4 regions of the Alteromonas sp. W12 genome follow, and region 2 is predicted to be linked to each of the others. Evidence: predicted binding sites of a transcription regulator. Region 2 holds the regulator's gene; each other region holds the start of a gene.
What was found. Region 2 encodes sigma-54, which starts transcription at its own class of promoters, with help from an activator protein. Its sites were predicted from a motif close to GTTGGCACGNNNNTNGNNT; they were not measured.
Positions count from the first base shown of each region.

Region 1: the regulator sigma-54 is predicted to act here: its motif matches at 2,586-2,604, upstream of AWH61_RS12860 (Tll0287-like domain-containing protein).
Region 3: the regulator sigma-54 is predicted to act here: its motif matches at 1,762-1,780, upstream of glnA (glutamate--ammonia ligase).
Region 4: the regulator sigma-54 is predicted to act here: its motif matches at 1,772-1,790, upstream of AWH61_RS07725 (EF-hand domain-containing protein).

Region 1 is NZ_LQXH01000008.1:335,213-340,060, forward strand. Features, by position in the region: gene AWH61_RS12845 (TonB-dependent receptor plug domain-containing protein) at 1-681, opposite strand, end outside; gene AWH61_RS12850 (hypothetical protein) at 753-1,121, opposite strand; gene AWH61_RS12855 (sigma-54 interaction domain-containing protein) at 1,232-2,512, opposite strand; gene AWH61_RS12860 (Tll0287-like domain-containing protein) at 2,668-3,273, shown strand; gene AWH61_RS12865 (cytochrome ubiquinol oxidase subunit I) at 3,600-4,848, shown strand, end outside.
Region 2 is NZ_LQXH01000001.1:255,601-260,448, forward strand. Features, by position in the region: gene rapZ (RNase adapter RapZ) at 1-137, opposite strand, end outside; gene ptsN (PTS IIA-like nitrogen regulatory protein PtsN) at 222-665, opposite strand; gene hpf (ribosome hibernation promoting factor) at 679-966, opposite strand; gene AWH61_RS01075 (RNA polymerase factor sigma-54) at 997-2,478, opposite strand; gene lptB (LPS export ABC transporter ATP-binding protein) at 2,552-3,277, opposite strand; gene lptA (lipopolysaccharide transport periplasmic protein LptA) at 3,280-3,834, opposite strand; gene lptC (LPS export ABC transporter periplasmic protein LptC) at 3,803-4,381, opposite strand; gene kdsC (3-deoxy-manno-octulosonate-8-phosphatase KdsC) at 4,378-4,848, opposite strand, start outside.
Region 3 is NZ_LQXH01000007.1:235,525-240,372, reverse strand. Features, by position in the region: gene typA (translational GTPase TypA) at 1-1,389, opposite strand, end outside; gene glnA (glutamate--ammonia ligase) at 1,847-3,256, shown strand; gene AWH61_RS08610 (hypothetical protein) at 3,496-4,122, shown strand; gene glnL (nitrogen regulation protein NR(II)) at 4,253-4,848, shown strand, end outside.
Region 4 is NZ_LQXH01000007.1:1,739-6,586, forward strand. Features, by position in the region: gene AWH61_RS07720 (AMP-binding protein) at 1-689, opposite strand, end outside; gene AWH61_RS07725 (EF-hand domain-containing protein) at 1,058-1,636, opposite strand; gene AWH61_RS07730 (DNA polymerase II) at 1,939-4,308, opposite strand; gene AWH61_RS07735 (MBL fold metallo-hydrolase) at 4,610-4,848, shown strand, end outside.

The DNA.
Region 1 (4,848 bases), on a different contig from region 2:
CCTGAACTTACCGCCATTTCTTTGGTAATGGCTGTTTGGTATAACGCTGTTATCTCCCGACTCTTGTTCGTCGCGCTGCTGATGAGTGAAGGCGCCGCTAACAAAAGCCTGGCCACTCTTATAAAACAGATTGCCTTGGTATTGCTGACCGCTCCCCGGAGATATTGCGCCGGCACTTACGCTACCGCTAAAGCCTGTATTCAAGTCAAAAAGTGCTGAGGCATCAGAGTGAATGCGAAGCTTTCCGCCTAGCGTCTGCACACCTGTACTTACTGGTACAATCCCCCGGTAAAGGGTGGCGGTCAGTCCTGGTTCTGGCAGCACATGAGAAAGGGGCGAGTCCATGGCGTTTGGTCCTGCTCCAGCAATATCAACGCCATCAATGCTTACGCCAACTCGGTCACCATAAAGTCCTCTATACTGAATAAGTCCGGTGACTGGGCCGTTTCGAGATATCGACACGCCAGGTAATGTGGCAAGCTGATCGCCAAAGTCAGCGTCAATATTGCTGGCAGCACTAACAGACTCTTGCTCTATATTTTGCGTGCTAAGGGAAAGCGGTGTGCCAATAACGGTGACCACTTCTGTCGAAGTGTTATCGGCTAAGTCGATGGTGTTTGCGTAAATGTGTACGGGCGCGCACGCAGTGAATACGGCAAGCGCAATGATAGATTGCTTCATAACAATTCCATTTTAAAAAACGAGTGTTGTGCATGGTGAAAGCATGCATGTTCAGTGTGTTTGGGAGGTTGTTATGCGTGTGGTGGGGCACGACTTAGCGGCGCCGCGTAAGCAAAATCTGTAAAGGGCTTAGCCGCTAAACGCGCGACTAAAGCGCGATAGCGAACCAGCGATAGTAAAGGTAATGTGGCATGTAGTGGCTCGTCAACCTGAGGTAAGTCGGCTAACGTGCCATTGGTACAGTCAACGTGCTCGGCGGGTGCTTTGAGCAGTTCGGGGCTAACAAAAACGAACTCACCTTCAAACTCAGTGGCGCTAATTGAAATGTAGCGCATGGTCTTGCCAGTACAAATAAGTTCAATATCTTCACCTACAAACGCACGTGCTTGCTGCATAGTATGGGCAGCAAGGCCAAGTGCTAATGCATTTTGCAAAAGCATACAAAGGCAAAGTGTTAGTGTAAGTAGGCGTCTTAAAGTCATTTTTCTTTATCTGGTTAGCGCCTTTTTATCATAGCCTGCGTTTTGGTAATTTTTCTACCTATTATTTTTTACGTATCTCCAACCCCCGCTTTTTTCAGCTTTCTGTAAAGTGTACGGGTACTCACTCCCAGCGCTTGTGCAAGTTGCTGGGTATCGCCTTCAAAAGACGTGTGAACCTGACGTAAGTATTGGCGTTCCAATTCGTCTAAGGTTACAACGTTACCGTGAGATGACGAGGCATCATTGATAGCATCAGAGCTTATGTTATCGAGCTCGGGTAAGTCTGTATCGTAAATAACGGTTTCATCAGCCAGTAAAATAGCTTGGTCTACAATGTTTTTTAGTTCGCGAATATTGCCTGGGAACGGGTAGTTGGTTAGTTTTTCTAGCGCGTTTTTATGAAACCGTTTTTTCTCTTTAGACATTGCCAAAAAGTGAGCGGCTATCAGTGCTATATCTGATTTTCTTTGTCGTAAAGAAGGGAGGTTGATAGGAAAACCGGCAATGCGGTAGTAGAGGTCCTGTCTGAATTCGCCCGTTTCCACCATATGCTTTAGATTTTTGTGTGATGCACACACTAAACGAAAATCAGCCTTTTTAGACACTGTGCTTCCTACAGGCCGATAAGTTTGAGACTCGAACAGCCGCAGAAGCTTTACTTGTGTTGAAAGTGGGATATCGCCGACTTCATCAAAAAACAATGTGCCGCCTTCCGCTGCTTCTACGAGCCCTTTCTTATTTGTGGTTGCGCCTGTAAATGCCCCTTTTTCATAACCGAATAGTTCGCTTTCAAGCAGCGTGTCAGACATGCCGGTACACTCGATGACAACAAATGGTTTGCCAGCACGGTGACTACTCGAGTGAAGTGCTTGGGACACCAGCTCTTTACCCGTGCCGGTTTCGCCAAACAATAGTACTGAAATATCTGAGTTAGCGGCGCGATTTATTTTGTTTAGCATTGCTTTAAATGCCTCTGATTCGCCGACCATCTTTCCTGCTGAAGGTCGGTTTGAGGCAAACGAAAGCTTATCAAGTATTTCCAAGAAACCTAATAATTCTCCGCTACCGTCGAAGATCGGGCGCATGAGGATGTCGCAGTAGCTTTGACCCTCACTGGTGGTATGAACGTGTACTACGCTAGCCGCTCGTCCTGTGGCTTTACTCTCTTGCATTGGGCAATGCTCGCCGCACTTATCGCAAGGTTTGTTGTTGCGGTGAGAGACTTGATAGCAGGTACTAAAGCCAAGCTTTATATCCACAGGGTAGGTATCTCTGTAGGGCTGGTTGACAGCTTCAATAACGTAGCTTGGGTTAATGAAGATTGCGGGTTTATCTATCGCATCTATCATCGCTTGTACTATGGATATATTCATGGGTGGCTGAATATTAGTTTGTTCTAATTTAATTTTGGCAATTTATCATATTGGCATAGAGCTTGTTCACTGTTTGAGACAAACGACAATACTTCGGTAGCAACTCATTCAGTTCCAAAGAGAGTTTTATAATGAAAAATAGCGTAATGCTGGTGGCGATAAGCTTATTGGCAAGTAGTGCTCATTCATTGGCAGATACAGTGACTGCCAATGAGAAAAAAAGTGAAAACAGTGTACAGGAAAAAGTCAAAGAAGCGCGATTACACGCAAAAGCACTGGGAGGCGCGCTAAAGTCACGACTACAGCAAGCAATTCAATCCGGAGGGCTAGAGGCTGGCGTTAACGAATGCCAGATTGCAGCGGCTCCTATTGCTCTGGCGCTTAGTCAAAACGGGTGGGAGGTTGGGCGTACCGCGCTGAAAGTAAGGAACCCAAACAATGCGGCAGATCAATGGGAGCGTGAGCAGTTAGCGTGGTTTTCACAATTACTGACCAAAGCTAAGCAAGACAATTTGGCCCCTAAAAGACCTATTGAAACTTATCAATACGATAGCGAAAGCGGTGAGTTTAGGTACATGATGGCGATTGAACAAGGTCAGGTGTGCATGGCATGCCACGGAGCCAATGTGGCACCTTCAGTAAAACAATCCATTCTAAAGCACTATCCCAATGATCAAGCTACAGGGTTTGAATTGGGTGATTTACGGGGTGCATTCACAATCACATATACACCCTAACGCGCCCTATTCTCTACCTCTCAATGTTCACCTACGTGACCTTTCTCTTGTGCCATATTTGTCACCTAAATGACAAATATGGCGAATGCATCGCCATGAATTGTTGCGTTGGATCAATAAGCCACACGCTCGGTCGTGGAATAATTTATCTGCACAGTACGAAAATACCGCCGTTTATCGGTAATTGCGCTTAAGCAGCCAAATTACTGATGTATGGCATAAACCGTGCTCTTGCCATGCGGCATATTCACGTGTTCATCACTGAATTTTAAACCACTTTTCTGCTAAGCGTTTAACGCGCACACGAAATACAAGGGAGATAACCCATGAGCGATACGTTAATAGAACTATCGCGGTGGCAATTTGCATTAACTGCAATGTTCCACTTTATATTTGTACCCTTAACTTTGGGGCTTAGTTTCTTACTTGCCATTATGGAATCGGTATACGTAATGACGGGTAAAGAAATTTATAAGCAGATGACCCAATTCTGGGGAAAGCTGTTTGGAATTAACTTTGCCATTGGTGTAGCCACAGGCTTAACCATGGAATTCCAGTTCGGAATGAATTGGTCTTACTATTCTCACTATGTAGGCGATATCTTCGGTGCGCCACTTGCCATCGAAGGCCTAATGGCCTTTTTCCTGGAATCTACCTTCGTGGGTTTGTTCTTCTTTGGCTGGGACAAAATGTCAAAGGTGAAGCATTTGATGGCGACTTGGCTGGTGGCCATTGGTTCAAACTTCTCTGCACTGTGGATCTTGATTGCTAACGGCTGGATGCAATACCCGGTAGGCGCTGAATTTAATTTTGAAGCCATGCGTATGGAAATGACCAGCTTTGCTGAGGTTATTTTTAACCCCGTAGCACAGGTCAAATTTGTTCACACTGTATCAGCAGGTTACGTGACCGGCGCAATGTTTGTGTTGGCAATTTCAAGTTACTACCTGCTTAATCATAAGCATATCGCCTTTGCGCGCCGTTCGTTCGCCATAGCTGCTAGCTTCGGCCTAGCCTCAACGCTTTCTGTGATCGTGTTAGGTGATGAAAGTGGTTATGAGCTTGGTGATGTACAAAAAGTGAAGCTGGCAGCAGTTGAAGCTGAGTACGAAACCCATCCTGCACCTGCGCCGTTTACTGTGTTTGGTATTCCAAACGACGAAAAGCAGGAAACCGAGTACGCCCTTCAAATTCCTTGGGCAATGGGCATTATTGCTACCCGTTCGTTAACCGAAGAAGTAAAAGGTATTAAGGATCTTAAAGAAGAGAATCGCGAGCGTATTCTAAGCGGAATTAAAGCCTATGAAGTACTTGAAGATGTAAGAAACGGCACCGCGACAGCTGAGCAACGTACTGCCTTCGACCAAAATAAAGACAGTTTGGGCTACGCTATGTTGCTAGAGCCTTTCACTGAGAACGTTTCAAATCCTTCTGATGCCGCGCTTCAACAGGCAGTAGATTACAGCATTCCGCCGGTTGCCCCATTGTTTTGGAGTTTCCGCCTTATGGTTGTGGCTGGCTTTATTATGCTTGCGCTATTTGTGTGCGCCTTTTACTACAGCACTAAACACAAGA
Region 2 (4,848 bases):
TCAACAACTGTATGGGTTAAGGTGGGAAGTAAGTTTACCGGGATATTATCAACACAGTAATAACCTAAATCTTCCAATGCGCGAAGTGCGACAGACTTACCAGACCCCGAACGACCACTGATTATTATCAGCTTCACCTACTTTCTCCCTAATACTCTGGTTTTATCACATACGCGTTGTTGAATTAGGCGCCTACTAAACGGTTAATAGGCGCTTAATGTTTAACTTAATGCAGATAGAATATCGTCGCTTGTCGTTGCGCGACGTATTGCTTTAATCGTTTCTTTGTCGCTTAGTTTACCAGCCACGGTGGCCAGCGTTTGAAGGTGTCCTTCGGTCTGTTCCTCAGGAACGAGTAGCGCAAAAAAGATGTCTACGGGTTTCTCGTCAAGGGCGTCGAAGTCAATTGCTGGCGTGCTGGTTACAACAATGGCAATCACTTTCTCGAGGCCCGGCAGGCGTCCATGGGGCAGGGCGATACCATTGCCAATGCCTGTACTACCCATACGCTCTCGAGCCATCAAACTGTTGAGTACCGTTGCCTGATCAATGTTCTCGTTTTGCTTGGCAGCGATATCAGCGATGATCTCAAGAATTCGCTTTTTACTATTACACTGAACCGCACACTCGGTGCGGTCCAGACTTACGATGGCTTGTATATCCATGCTTAATTAACTACTAATGTTTTTTCAGTTTTTCCTTATGCTTGATTACCTGCCGGTCGAGTTTATCAACCATGCTGTCAATCGCCGCATACATGTCGGTATTTTCTGAGGATGCGAATACTTCAGCGCCACTTAAATGAACGGTCGCTTCGGCTTTTTGATTTAATTTTTCAACGTTCAGGATGACATGCACATTAGAAATGTGATCAAAGTGACGTTCAAGTTTGCTGAACTTCGTATCGACATAATTACGCAAAGAGTCGGTGATTTCGACATGATGACCAGTAAGGTTGATTTGCATATTTCGTCTTCCTTATATTATTAAGCCCGATTAAATAAGGCTTTTGCGTTGGTTCGACGGCGGGATCGACAACGATTCCCGGTACTTTGCTATTGTTCGCCGGGCAACTTTAATGCCTTGTTCGGCCAACAATGAAGCAATCTTGCTATCACTTAGCGGCTTGCTAGGCTTTTCAGCGGCCACTAATTTCTTGATCAATGCACGAATCGCTGTAGATGAACATTCACCACCAGACTCTGTTGCAACGTGGCTTGAGAAGAAATACTTCAATTCGAAGATTCCACGTGGCGTATGCATGTACTTTTGCGTTGTCACTCGCGAAATAGTGGATTCGTGCATATCTACCATTTCTGCGACATCATTTAGCACCATTGGTTTCATCATTTCCGGGCCGTGCTCAAAAAAGCCCATTTGCTGCTGCACAATGCAGTTTGCAACCTTCATTAAGGTTTCGTTACGAGATTCAAGGCTCTTTATGAACCACTTAGCCTCTTGCATGTGTGAGCGGATGAATTGTGAATCGCTACTATTCTTGGCACGGCGACTCATTGCAGCGTATTGTTGATTTACGCTTAATTTAGGCAGACTGTCGGGGTTCAGCTCAACCACCCAACGGCCATTTTTCTTGGTTACTGAGACATCAGGAATAACGTACTCAGGCTCTTTAGTAACTAAAGCACTACCTGGGCGAGGATTCAAGGTTTGCAGTAAACGCATTGCCTCGCGTAGCTGATCTTCTTTCAATCGGCTTTTACGCATAAGCGTACGATAATCTTTGCTGCTCAGTAAGTCAGAGTACTCTTCAATCAGTTGCTTTGCTTCAGCAAGCCACGGTGTGTCTTCTGAAAATTGGCGCAATTGCACCATCAAACATTCTTGTGGAGAGCGTGAGCCAGAACCAATAGGGTCGAACATCTGAATGCGCTTTAGCACACATTCTATTTCGTCCATTTCAATCGGCTCTTCCATATCATCATCGTTAACCGCTTCTAAAATATCATCAAGAGTAACGGTTAAATAACCTGACTCGTCAATAGAGTCGATGATTGCTGTAGCGATTGCGCGATCGGTATCCGAGAAATGGGTAAGGCGCATTTGCCAAAGAAGGTGCTCTTGAATATCTTCAGTAGTCTCACCTTGGAAGATTTGCTCGTCGTCATTGGATGGACCCGGAGCTGGCGAAGATGAAGCAGAGTAGTATTCGTCCCATGTGCTGTCGATTGGCAGCTCATCGGGAAGATCGTTTTTCTCAAGTGCATCGCCGGCTTCTAACGTGTCACTAGATGCAGAAGCAGTGGCCTCAGAGCCGCTGTCATCGTTGTCGATATTGTTCTTTTCTAGTTGCGGCTCGTCGTTACCTTCTTCAACTTCTAATAGCGGATTAGAATCGAGCGCTTCTTGGATCTCTTGTTGAAGATCAAGTGTAGAAAGCTGCAGCAGTTTAATGGCCTGCTGAAGCTGTGGTGTCATGGTAAGTTGTTGGCTAAATTTTAGCTGTAAAGATGGTTTCATCTACGTCTTATTTAAATGCTCTAAATTGAATATACCAGAGCGAAACTGAAAAATGACAATTCGGTTACATTAACTATAGCCTGAATTGTTCGCCTAGGTATACATCCCTTACTTTTTGATTACTTAAAACCTGTTCCGCCGTTCCTTGCGCAATAAGCTCGCCATGACTCACAATGTACGCCTTTTCACAAACATCCAATGTCTCTCGTACGTTATGGTCCGTGATAAGGATTCCAATACCCCTATCGCGAAGATGTTGTATTATCTTCTTTATATCATTAACTGATATTGGATCAACACCAGCAAATGGTTCGTCTAACAAAATAAATTGCGGTTTTGCTGCCAGAGCGCGGGCAATCTCAACGCGACGGCGTTCGCCCCCTGACAAACTCATCCCCGTACTATTACGTATATGGTTAATATTAAATTCATCAAGTAGCGCATCAGCTTCTTCTTCTTGCTGTTGTGAATTTAAATCTTTACGGGTTTGCAAAATGGCCATGATATTTTCATGCACTGTGAGCTTTCTGAAAATAGATGCTTCCTGCGGTAGGTAGCCAATTCCGCGGCGTGCGCGCTCGTGCATGGGCTGATGAGTTAGCTCATTGTCGTCGATTTCAATCTTGCCTTTATCCAGATTCACTAAACCAACAATCATGTAAAATGTGGTGGTCTTACCAGCGCCATTTGGGCCAAGAAGACCAACAATTTGACCCGTTGAGACAGACAGGCTTACATCTCGTACAACCTGTCTTGACTTGTAAGCCTTAGCAAGATTTTTAGCGCTCAAAGTTGCCATTGCTATTCATTGCCCTCGTTGTCTTTTTTGTCTTTCTTAGACGAAGTTTTGCGAATGGTCTCAGGTGTGAATACTGTGGTCACTCGACCCTCACCATCCTTACCTGCGCCGCCAGTCGCTAGCAATTGCTCGGTAATCATATCGAACGTGATGTTGTCACCCTGTACTTTACTGGTGTCTTGTTTCAACTCTGCGTTTCCGGCAAGAGAAATCGTTCGGTTCACCACTTCATAGCGTATTTCATTAGCTTTTGCCGAAACTGGCGTGCCGTCTTCCAATTGCTGGGAATAGCTTGCAGGCTTTCCTCTAGCAATAAATATTTCACGACCACCACCGTCAGTGGCAATTACTTCCACTTCGTCAGCTTCAATAACCAAAGAGCCTTGAGTTATGAGTACGTCGTCTTTGTACAACGCGGTTTTATTTTTACCGTCGATAAACTGGGTGTTCGAGCCTATTTTTATGGGCTGCGAAAAATCATCTTCACTGGCGTGTACCGCACCGCTAGCGATGGCAAGCAATAAACTAGTTGCTAGGGGAATAAGTGGTTTGTACATGATCTAAAAGCTCGTATTCTTGTGTGCGTAAATTCGCGTTAAACCCATTACTTAAAATGACATATTGGGTGCCCAGTATTTCAACGGGTTGGTCAGATGTCATTTGCTTGGTTTCTAAATTAATTTGAATGTACTCGGTCGATATACTTCTGACAAAGTCATCGCCAGTTTGGTTCTCAATATTAACTTGGTTTTCCAGCTGGATTAGCTCGTTATTGTATAGTGTACCTTCATCAGCGGTTACCACCCATGGTGATGACGCGTTTTCTGTATAAAGGGTGTATTTAGGTTGCTGAAACAATACAAAGCCAAGCTGGTCGTAATGCTCCATCGACTCTGCAAATACTTTGTGATTTAACTCACCGTCTTGATTGTACAGCGTAGTGGTTAGATTTTTTGCTTTATAGGCGGGCTTTAGCGCATCGTTTTCACGATTTCCCTGCGTTTCAGGCTGCTCTTCCATCCACGTAGGGATGTACATCAGCATCGCCAAAATAAATAGCGCCGATATACTTAATCCTAAGCGATTAAAGCCAAACAGGCTCATACACTAGCTCCAAAAATCTCATTTGCTACCCCTTTAGCCTGCAAAATGGTATCCGATATTTCTCGGACCGCGCCAAACCCACCGGGAAGGGTCGTAATCCAGTTTGCTTGTTTTGCTACGTAAGGATGGGCATCGGCAACCGCAATTTTAACCGAAACGTGCTTGTACATACCCGTATCTGGCATGTCATCACCTACCGCAGCCACTTCGTCAGTGTTTAACTCAAGGCGTTTCATCAGGTCGCTAAGCGCGTCAGCTTTATTCTCTTCGCCTTGAATTATATGTGCAACATTCAGTGCCTTCATTCTATTTTCAACAATGGCAGAGCGACGTCCAGTAATAACCGCGACATTCACTCCATTGCTCACTAGCGCTTTTACACCATATCCATCACGGGTATGGAATGCTTTAAGTTCTTCACCGTCGTTACCTAAGTAAATTCGGCCATCTGAGAACACACCATCAAC
Region 3 (4,848 bases), on a different contig from region 2:
CGTTAACGTCATGAATTCTGTTTGGAAACCAATTAGGCCACGGCTTGGAATGATAAAGTCGATACGTACACGACCTTTACCATCAGGAGACATGTCAGTCATTTCTGCTTTACGCAGACCAAGCTGTTCCATGATTGAACCCTGGTGCTGTTCTTCACAGTCAATAGTCAAGGTTTCGTATGGTTCTTGCGTTGCGCCGTCAACTTCTTTCAGAATTACTTCTGGACGAGACACTGCAAGCTCGTAACCTTCACGACGCATGTTTTCGATAAGAATACCTAGGTGAAGTTCACCACGACCAGATACGCGGAACTTGTCCGGATCAGGCATTTCTTCAACGCGCAGTGCAACGTTGTGTACTAGTTCATCTTTAAGGCGCTCTAGAATGTTACGTGACGTTACATACTTACCTTCTTTACCTGCAAATGGCGAGGTGTTTACCTGGAACGTCATGGTTACTGTAGGCTCGTCAACCGTAAGTGGAGGAAGTGCTTCTACAGTGTTGATGTCACAAATGGTGTCAGAGATCTTAAGTTCGCCAAGACCTGTGATTGCAATGATGTCGCCCGCGTGAGCAGATTCAACTTCGTGACGAGCAAGGCCAAGGTAGCCGTAAACTAGGCCTACTTTGCCGTTGCGCTTTTTGCCATCAGCAGTAACAACCGTTACTTGTTGGTTTGGCTTAACAGAACCACGCTTAACACGACCTACGCCGATAACACCCACGTATGAGTTGTAGTCAAGCTGAGAGATCTGCATTTGGAATGCGCCGTCGATATCTGCATCAGGAGGAGAAACCTGGTCAACGATAGTTTGGAACAATGCCGTCATATCGTCTTCTTTAGTATCTGCATCTAGTGATGCCCAACCGTTAAGTGCAGACGCATAAACAACTTGGAAATCTAGCTGTTCGTCAGTTGCACCTAGGTTGTCGAATAGGTCGAAAACTTGATCCATAACCCAGTCAGGACGCGCACCAGGCTTGTCGATTTTGTTGATAACAACAATTGGCTTAAGACCTTGAGCAAATGCCTTTTGCGTAACGAAACGGGTTTGTGGCATCGGGCCTTCTTGCGCATCTACAAGTAGAAGTACAGAGTCAGCCATCGACATTACACGCTCTACTTCACCACCGAAGTCAGCGTGTCCTGGAGTGTCTACGATGTTGATACGGTAGTCGTTCCAGTTAATCGCTGTGTTCTTAGCTAGGATGGTAATGCCACGTTCTTTCTCGATGTCGTTCGAGTCCATTACGCGCTCTTCTTGCTCGCCTCGAGATTCAAGGGTGCCAGACTGCTGTAACAGTTTGTCTACCAGGGTGGTCTTACCGTGGTCAACGTGGGCGATGATTGCGATGTTACGCAATTTATTAATATCAGTGGTATTCATGCTTATATAGAGCCTGTGTAAATCAACGTCTACTTCAATTCAGTGGAAAGGAGTATGCGTTAGATTTGTTGCAAAAAAATGCAGATAGAAAAATTTGCGCGGATTGTACAGAAAAACCACGACGTTTGCGCATCTTTTTTTTGATGGAAACGAGTTTTATTGGTTTTCAAACACTTGTTCAACAAATAACCAGCCCCGTTGCACCTAATTGATCATATTTGGTGGCTATACGCTACAAAGTAATCTAGGCTGATTGACGTACAAATGAGCACAAAACGCCATATTGGTGCAACATTGCACCAATATAATGCAATTTAATTCAAACGGAAGTGATAGATGCCCGTCTATGCCACAGAAATCGGTATACATATAGATGGCATGATAATCGCTTTCACTTTTGCCACTGTTGGAGTGAAGCTGATCATTCCGCATTTTTACATTAAACCTGGAGGACACGATGTCAGTAGAAAAGGCATTAGAGCTGATTAAAGAAAGTGAAGCGAAGTTTGTAGATTTACGTTTTACCGATACAAAGGGTAAAGAACAACACGTATCTATTCCTGCGAGCGTTGTTGATGAAGAGTTTTTCGAAGAAGGTAAAATGTTCGATGGTTCTTCTATCGCTGGCTGGAAAGGCATCAACGAATCAGACATGGTTCTTCTTCCAGACGCAACAAGCTGCGTAGTTGACCCTTTCGCTGAAGAGACACAAGTAAACATCCGTTGTGACATCGTTGAACCTTCAACAATGGAAGGTTATGAGCGTGACCCTCGTTCAGTTGCTCGTCGTGCAGAAGAATTCCTAAAATCAACTGGCATCGGTGACACATGTTTCTTCGGCCCAGAGCCAGAGTTTTTCCTTTTTGATGACGTACGCTTCCACACTGACATGGCGGGTTCTTTCTACAAGATTGACTCTTCTGAAGCAAAGTGGAACTCTGGCGAAGAGTTTGAAGGCGGCAACATGGCACACCGCCCTGGCGTTAAAGGCGGTTACTTCCCAGTACCACCAGTGGACTCTGCTCACGATATCCGTGCTGCAATGTGTCTAGTTATGGAAGAGATGGGCCTTGTTATCGAAGCGCACCACCATGAAGTAGCAACTGCTGGCCAAAACGAAATTGCTTGCCAATTCAATACGCTAGTTAAGAAAGCTGACGAAATTCAAGTTTACAAGTATGTTGTTCACAACGTTGCACACGCATACGGTCAAACAGCTACCTTTATGCCTAAGCCGCTTGTTGGCGATAATGGTTCTGGTATGCACTGTCACCAATCTATCTCTAAAGATGGCGTAAACATCTTTGCAGGTGACAAGTACGCTGGTCTTTCTGAGGAAGCACTTTACTACATTGGTGGTATCATCAAGCACGCGCGCGCAATCAACGCGTTTGCTAACGCTTCTACTAACTCATACAAGCGTCTAGTTCCTGGATTCGAAGCACCGGTAATGCTTGCATACTCTGCACGTAACCGTTCTGCATCTATTCGTATTCCTCACGTAACTAGCGATAAAGCACGTCGTATTGAAGTACGTTTCCCTGACCCAACAGCTAACCCATACCTAGCGTTCACTGCTATGCTTATGGCGGGTATCGACGGTATTAAGAACAAGATCCACCCTGGCGATTCAATGGATAAAGACTTGTACGACCTACCGCCAGAAGAAGCTGCTGAAATTCCAACAGTTGCAAGCTCGCTAGAAATGGCACTTGAAGCTCTTGATAACGACCGTGACTTCCTTAAAGCTGGTGGCGTTATGACTGACGACATGATTGATGCATACATCGATCTTAAGTCTGAAGAAGTAACGAAACTTAACATGACTACTCACCCTGTTGAGTTCGACATGTACTACAGCGTGTAATTTCGCACTGTATAGCAATTTATACTAAAGCCCGCTCTGCGGGCTTTTTTTATGCGTACGATTTATCTACTATGTTTTTATAGCTATGCTAATAAATACTCTTTCATGCTGTATCAACTGCGCACAGGGCTTTGCCCGCTTGCATCTGCATACAACTAGAAAGGTTATCCATAAGCCAAACATAGCAAGCTATATGAATTAGCCAGCTAGCCAAAACCACATTGATTAGGTAACGACACGTGCACTACATGACGCGACACATTTGCTTAATTTCGCTATTACTAAGTAGCGGCAATGGCTTACTGCCTGTGCAAGCGGAAATGCTGAGCCAAGAAAGTACCCAGCAAGAAGCACAAGAAAGCGAAACCGGACAAAGCAGCAATGCAACATCAGCCGCAGCTACCTCTCCAATGACCATATACAAGGTGGTAGGTAAAGACGGCTCTGTGACTTACACCGACAAGCCGCAGCAAAACGCAGAACCCCTAGCTTTCGATGTAAAAACGCAAAACGTAGTAACCGCGGCAAAGGTTACCCCACCTCCCCCTGCGAAGCCGGCTGCCCCCAAGCCCAACTATCGCGTAGTCATTAAGTCACCTGCACCAGAAGCGACAATTCGCAATAACTTGGGTGAATTCACTATTTCTGCCGCACAACCTGGTGCACCCAAAGCGCCAATCTACCGATTAATCTTTGACGACGCCCCATTAGCTAGCAATAGTTCAGGCGTCTTTAAGCTTACTGGTATCCATCGTGGGGCACATACTTATAAAGTTGAACTCACGAACAATACGGGCAAGACTCTTGCATCGTCTCCATTACAAACCCTTTACCTGCATCAGGCATCGGCGTTAATTAATAACTAATAGCGTGCAACCACTGTTATGTATGCGCACCATAGAGGTTCAGTGAACATTTCTTCTTGAGCTCTTTATTCGCGCAACGCATCATTGCAAGCTACAATGCACAATTATGGTGCAAAGGAGACGAGCTCGGATGCATTCCACCGAGTTAGAAACACAACAGCTAATCAATAGCCTAAATACCGCACTGGTAATGGTAGACAACAAACTTACGATTGTTTATGCCAACCACGCTGGTGAAGCTTTGTTTGAGACTGGATTAAAACAACTTATTGGGCATCCACTTCAAGATTTTTTCTTGCCGGGCACAATAGAAACCACCCGACTTAAAGCTGCCATCAGAAAAGGTGAAGATTTCACCGAAAACGAAATTAAGTTGGCTTTTCGAGATAACCGCTATGTATCTGCCGACCTAACCGTTACCAACTTGCACTTCGAAGACGGCCCACGACTGCTATTTGAAGTTAAAAAGATTGACCAGCAAAAGCGAATTTCTCGAGAAACTTTACAAAACGCGCAGCATTACGCAGCACGGGAATTGGTTCGCGGCCTTGCACACGAAATCAAAAATCCTCTTGGTGGTATTCGCGGTGCAGCACAGCTATTAGAAAAAGAGCTGATTGACGAGCATAAAGAATTTACAAGCATGATCATTGAGCAGTCTGACCGTCTGCGAAACTTAGTTGATCGATTGCTTGGACCAAATTCACTACCTCGATTTGAAGAAAG
Region 4 (4,848 bases), on a different contig from region 2:
CCCGTGGTGCCAGAGGTAAACTGAATATTGATGTTATCATCCGCGCTAAGGTTCGATTCAACGGCCTCCAACTGAGACTTGAGCGCTTCCGTTGGTTCTATTTGCAATGCAGAAAAAGCCTGTAATCCTTCTACAGGCTTATCGCCAATAGTGTATACATATTTAAGTGAAGGCAACTTAGAAAGCGTTAGAGGACGCTTTGGTGTGTTCTTATCTTGGCTGTCGATTTCTGGCGCAAGCTCTTTCAACATGGCGACGTAATTTGACTGCTTGAATGACTGCGCCATGACTAAGTATTTTACGGCAACGTTATTAATGGCAAACGCTAATTCATTAGGACGATAAGCAGGGTTCAGGCATACCATGATCGCCCCGATTCGCGCAGTGGCCATCTGTACGATCGACCATTCGATATTGTTCGGAGACCATATACCCACACGGTCGCCAGGTTCTACACCGTTTGCAAGTAAGCCGCAAGCAACACGTTCTACTTCATACCAATACTGCTGATAGGTCCAGCTAACGTCCTGATGTTTTACAATAATCGCTGGGTTATCGCCATAATTGTCGACAACATTTTTGAAATACTGACCGATAGTGAGCGACGTCAGCTCAGCGTCATCAGAGCCAGTAAACTCACTTTTCTGAAGAGGGAGTAGTGAGTTCGGTGTAAATTTTGATTCCATCATATCTTGCCTCCATGCGCGTACGCATCTGATTTATATATAAATAATAGAGTTGGCTGTTTCGGCTTTTTGTTCCAAATAACCAATGGCAACAATTGCAGTAAATGCTGAATACGCAACGAATAAAACAAATAATTCAATCTTTATTAACAATATTGTTGCAAACGGGTTTTGTCGACAAGATGTTAGTCGTATATGGGGTTATTCAACGATGAATTTGTGTGACTCGTCGTACACGCTGAAAGGAGAGTAATAACCAAAAGTGACAATGTATTTGATGTCTAAAGAAAATTTTCTCGACTTTAATGAAACAAAAAAGCCTCCGACGAAGGAGGCTTCCTAAAAATTTTTACTTTACGAGAGGTGAGCGTCTATTCAGACTCAATACCTTCGAAGTAGGCACGATATTCCATACGGGTAACGTAAGAATCGCCATTTTCGTCCATCATCTCAAAGTCACCTTCGACATGTGCAACCTTTAACTCCTCGGCTGTAAGCTTACCGTCGCTGTCTACATCGATTTCAGTAAACTTATTGTCGGCTGTGGCTGACATCTCGGTGCGAAGCTCCTTATTCTTCTCTGATATCATTTCACCGTCAGCTTTAGAGAATAATTCAGGATTGCCCTTTTCCGAGAGTAGAGCGTCATTGGTGCCTTCAGTTTTCACCTGAGTAATGATGTCGTCGCTAAACATTGATGGTTTTTCATCAACAAATTTGTTGAATTCAACACGGCTAATCATGCTGTCACCATCGGTATCCATTTTTGCAAGAAGCTTACTGTCAATAACGCCTGAAGACTCAGAACCGACGATATAGCCGTTTCCATCCTTATCCATTGCGTTAAATCCCATCGAGATCTTCTCTTCGTGGTGGCCTGCTACTGCTGAAGCAGATAGTGTTGCAGCAATAACAGCACTGGTAATCATACTTAGTTTTGTGATCTTCATAATCAAATTCCTTCTGGCTTTTACAGTGAACTCGGGCGTTCAATTGCCCTAACCACTAGGTCCACAGACCTCAACATAGGTGCAGATTGGAAGTAAGTTTCAATCTGACACCGCTAATGACTTACGTAATTCATTATTCATTGAATGTGCCAAATGCATAACTAACTGATTTAGTGAGGTAATAAAAATTTAAGGCGAGGTTTTCAATGTTATTGCTATGTTAAATTGTCGCAGTGTTTGCAAGATCTTCATACGTCAAACTTAAGCTGTTCTCAGATATAGATAGAACCCCATTAATGAGATTAAAACAGCGAGAGTTGATCGTTCGCTATTGTCTCAAAATTCAGGCCAATAAGAGGCAAGATACTATCGGCAATGGGTTGGATTTGCTTTTCAATATAGTGGTCATATTGAAGGGGGGCCGTGGCGGTTTCTGCGGTTTGAGGGCCCTGTACTGTAATAACATAAGCAATGGTAGTATTAAACTGATAGCGAAGTGGCAACCCCTGTTCTTTATAGTACTCGTCCGCTAATCGCGCTGCCTTTACGTGGGGAGGTAGCGACTTGGTATACGACGACAAAGGCTTTCGCAGCCGCTTTTTATAGACCAAAGCGTGATCCATTTCACCGGACTTTATCGCTGCTATCGTGCTATTTATGTAGTCTTCAACAGGCTGTCCAGTAAACACTTTTTTGTACAGCTCGTACTGGAAGGTTTTAGCTAGTACCGTCCAATCAGAGCGGACATTTTCTAAGCCTTTAAAGACAAGTTCACTGCCCTTCATTCCTGCGTAACGTTTTTTGCTGCCTTCGGAAGAGCCTCGGATCGTCGGCATAAAAAACGTAGAAAAGTGAGATTCAAACTCAATTTCTAAGTGGCAATCAATGTCGAACTCACTTTTTAGTAACTCTGTCCACTTTCGATTAATAATGCTAGCGAGCTCAAGTCCAGTCTCTGAGGGCGTACCCAGTGCATCATTACCTTCTACATGAACAAATGTTGAGTCGGTATCGCCGTAAATAACCGTATAGCCTAGTTCTTCAATCCAACCCGCAGTGGTTTGCATAATCTCGTGACCCCTTAATGTGATTGAGCTAGCCAGGCGAGGATCGTAGAAAGGGCAACCTCCACTACCAAGCACACCATAGAAGGAGTTCATTAATATTTTGATGGCCTGAGAGCGCGGTGCGTCATTCTGTTTTTTGGCTTCGTCGCGCTGAAGCCATAGGTTTTCAATGATGGAAGGTAGAAAATGAGATTCGCGGCTAAATACTGCGCCTTTAAAACCTTCTATCGCCGTGTGGGGGGACTTAAGCCCTTCTGCAAGTCCCAACGGATCGATTTTAAATGTACGAATGATGGAAGGATACAGGCTCTTAAAATCGAGGACTAAAACGTCTTTATATAAACCTGGCTGGGAACGCATGACATAACCACCCGGACTAGCCAAGCCTCCATTTTCAGGTCTTACCCCCGCGACATAAGACTTGCGGTGAAGCTTAGGCAAGTACACATTTAAAAACGCGGCCACTGACCCTCCGGGGCGACTCATATCTAGGCCGGTAAGAATACTGCGCAGCGCCAGAAAATCGATAAATTGGGTTTTATCCTGAATGCGATTGACCAGTTCCGTGTCTTTAAAGTTATAGTTAGCGAGTGCAACAGGGTCGCTATGATAAAGACGCTTTATCGCTTCAAGCTTGTCTGCAGCCTGAATAAGCTTATTTTCGCCAAGCAGTTCTTCAGATACGTGATCGAGCGAGAACGACTCGAATTGATAAGTCATTGTTTTTAGTGCTTCGATACCATCAATAACGCATCGTCCTGGCACATCAACGAGGGTTTGATCTTCCCACTGTCTTACAGAAGCCTCTCTGCCATGGCGGCCGATAGCATACTTTAGCGAGTTAGCCCTAGCGCGGCGTTCAAGTACCGCCATATCGAACTGTTTAACGTTCCAGCCTAAAATGATATCTGGGTCGTAGGATGTAAGATAAGAAAAAAATGCTTCAAGCAGTACTTTTTCTGATTCAACGGTAATGAGCTCGTACGCGCTGTCTTCTTGTCCTTGCAATGTTTGCCCAACAAAACGTGGCGGGCATAAAAGCAGCACAACGTTGAGTCCTTCACCGGCTAACGCAATGCTAAAGAGTTCTTCATGCTCATTGCATTCGATGTCTATGCTAAGTGATGTAAATGTGGTTCTGAATTGACAGGGTCTGATTTGCGCATTTTCTATAACGATATGAGACGTATCGTCGAAATCTTGCGGAGCCAGAAATTCCACCGCACCATACACAAAGCGCTCCATTAAGTAGCGATCGGCAACGCGAATATCGGCTTCGTACAATATAATACTGCTTTCCTGCGCATGCTGGCGAAGCTGATGCATGTGTGATTCGGTTGCGGTTTTTACCGTCGCAACAGGAACTTGTTCCAGCGTATGAAACCCGTCATCTGAAACACTGATCTTTGCTGAAATACGCTCGGCGATATTGCGTAAATCATTGGCGTGATCAACAGATACAAAGCAAGTGGGGTATTGGGGTGAAGAAATTAACCTAGCGGTGCTACTGGGCGTTTTTACCCATAGCTCAACATACACCTTGCCTCGCCGGGTAAACGTACTTTTATTGAGTATGAACCCTTGTTGTATTGTTGAGGCTGACATGGATCTGATTTACTAACCGGCTTTGTTGACGTTAATTTCTTTAAATAGCCTCATGGGCGTGTACGTTTTATAAACTCGCATTACCATTATCTGTTCAATAACTGGCGCAAAGGTGCAATAAAAATGCGCTACCACTGTGCACGAGAAACGGCAGTAGGCTTAGTATAACGTTTGTTATCACCTACTCCTATAGATCTCTATTCGACAGATATGTTTGTTTTTGTAAGCAGCGCGAGTTAAAACGAAAACGTACAGTCTTTGTGCACGTTAGACCATGCACGATAGAAAAGGTGAGGGCGATATGGAATATCTATTCGATAAACAGGTAGAGCCGGGCGAGCTAATAGAAGTGGCCGATGGTGTTCTTTGGCTAACAATGCCGCTTCCATTTGAACTTGACCACATAAATTTGTACCTGATCCGCGGTGAAGGCGGTTGGGTGGTCATTGATACTGGCATAGGAACGTCCACCACCAAAGCGCTGTGGGAGCGTATATTCAAGCAATTAGACGGGCCAATAGTTGGTGTCATCGTTACGCA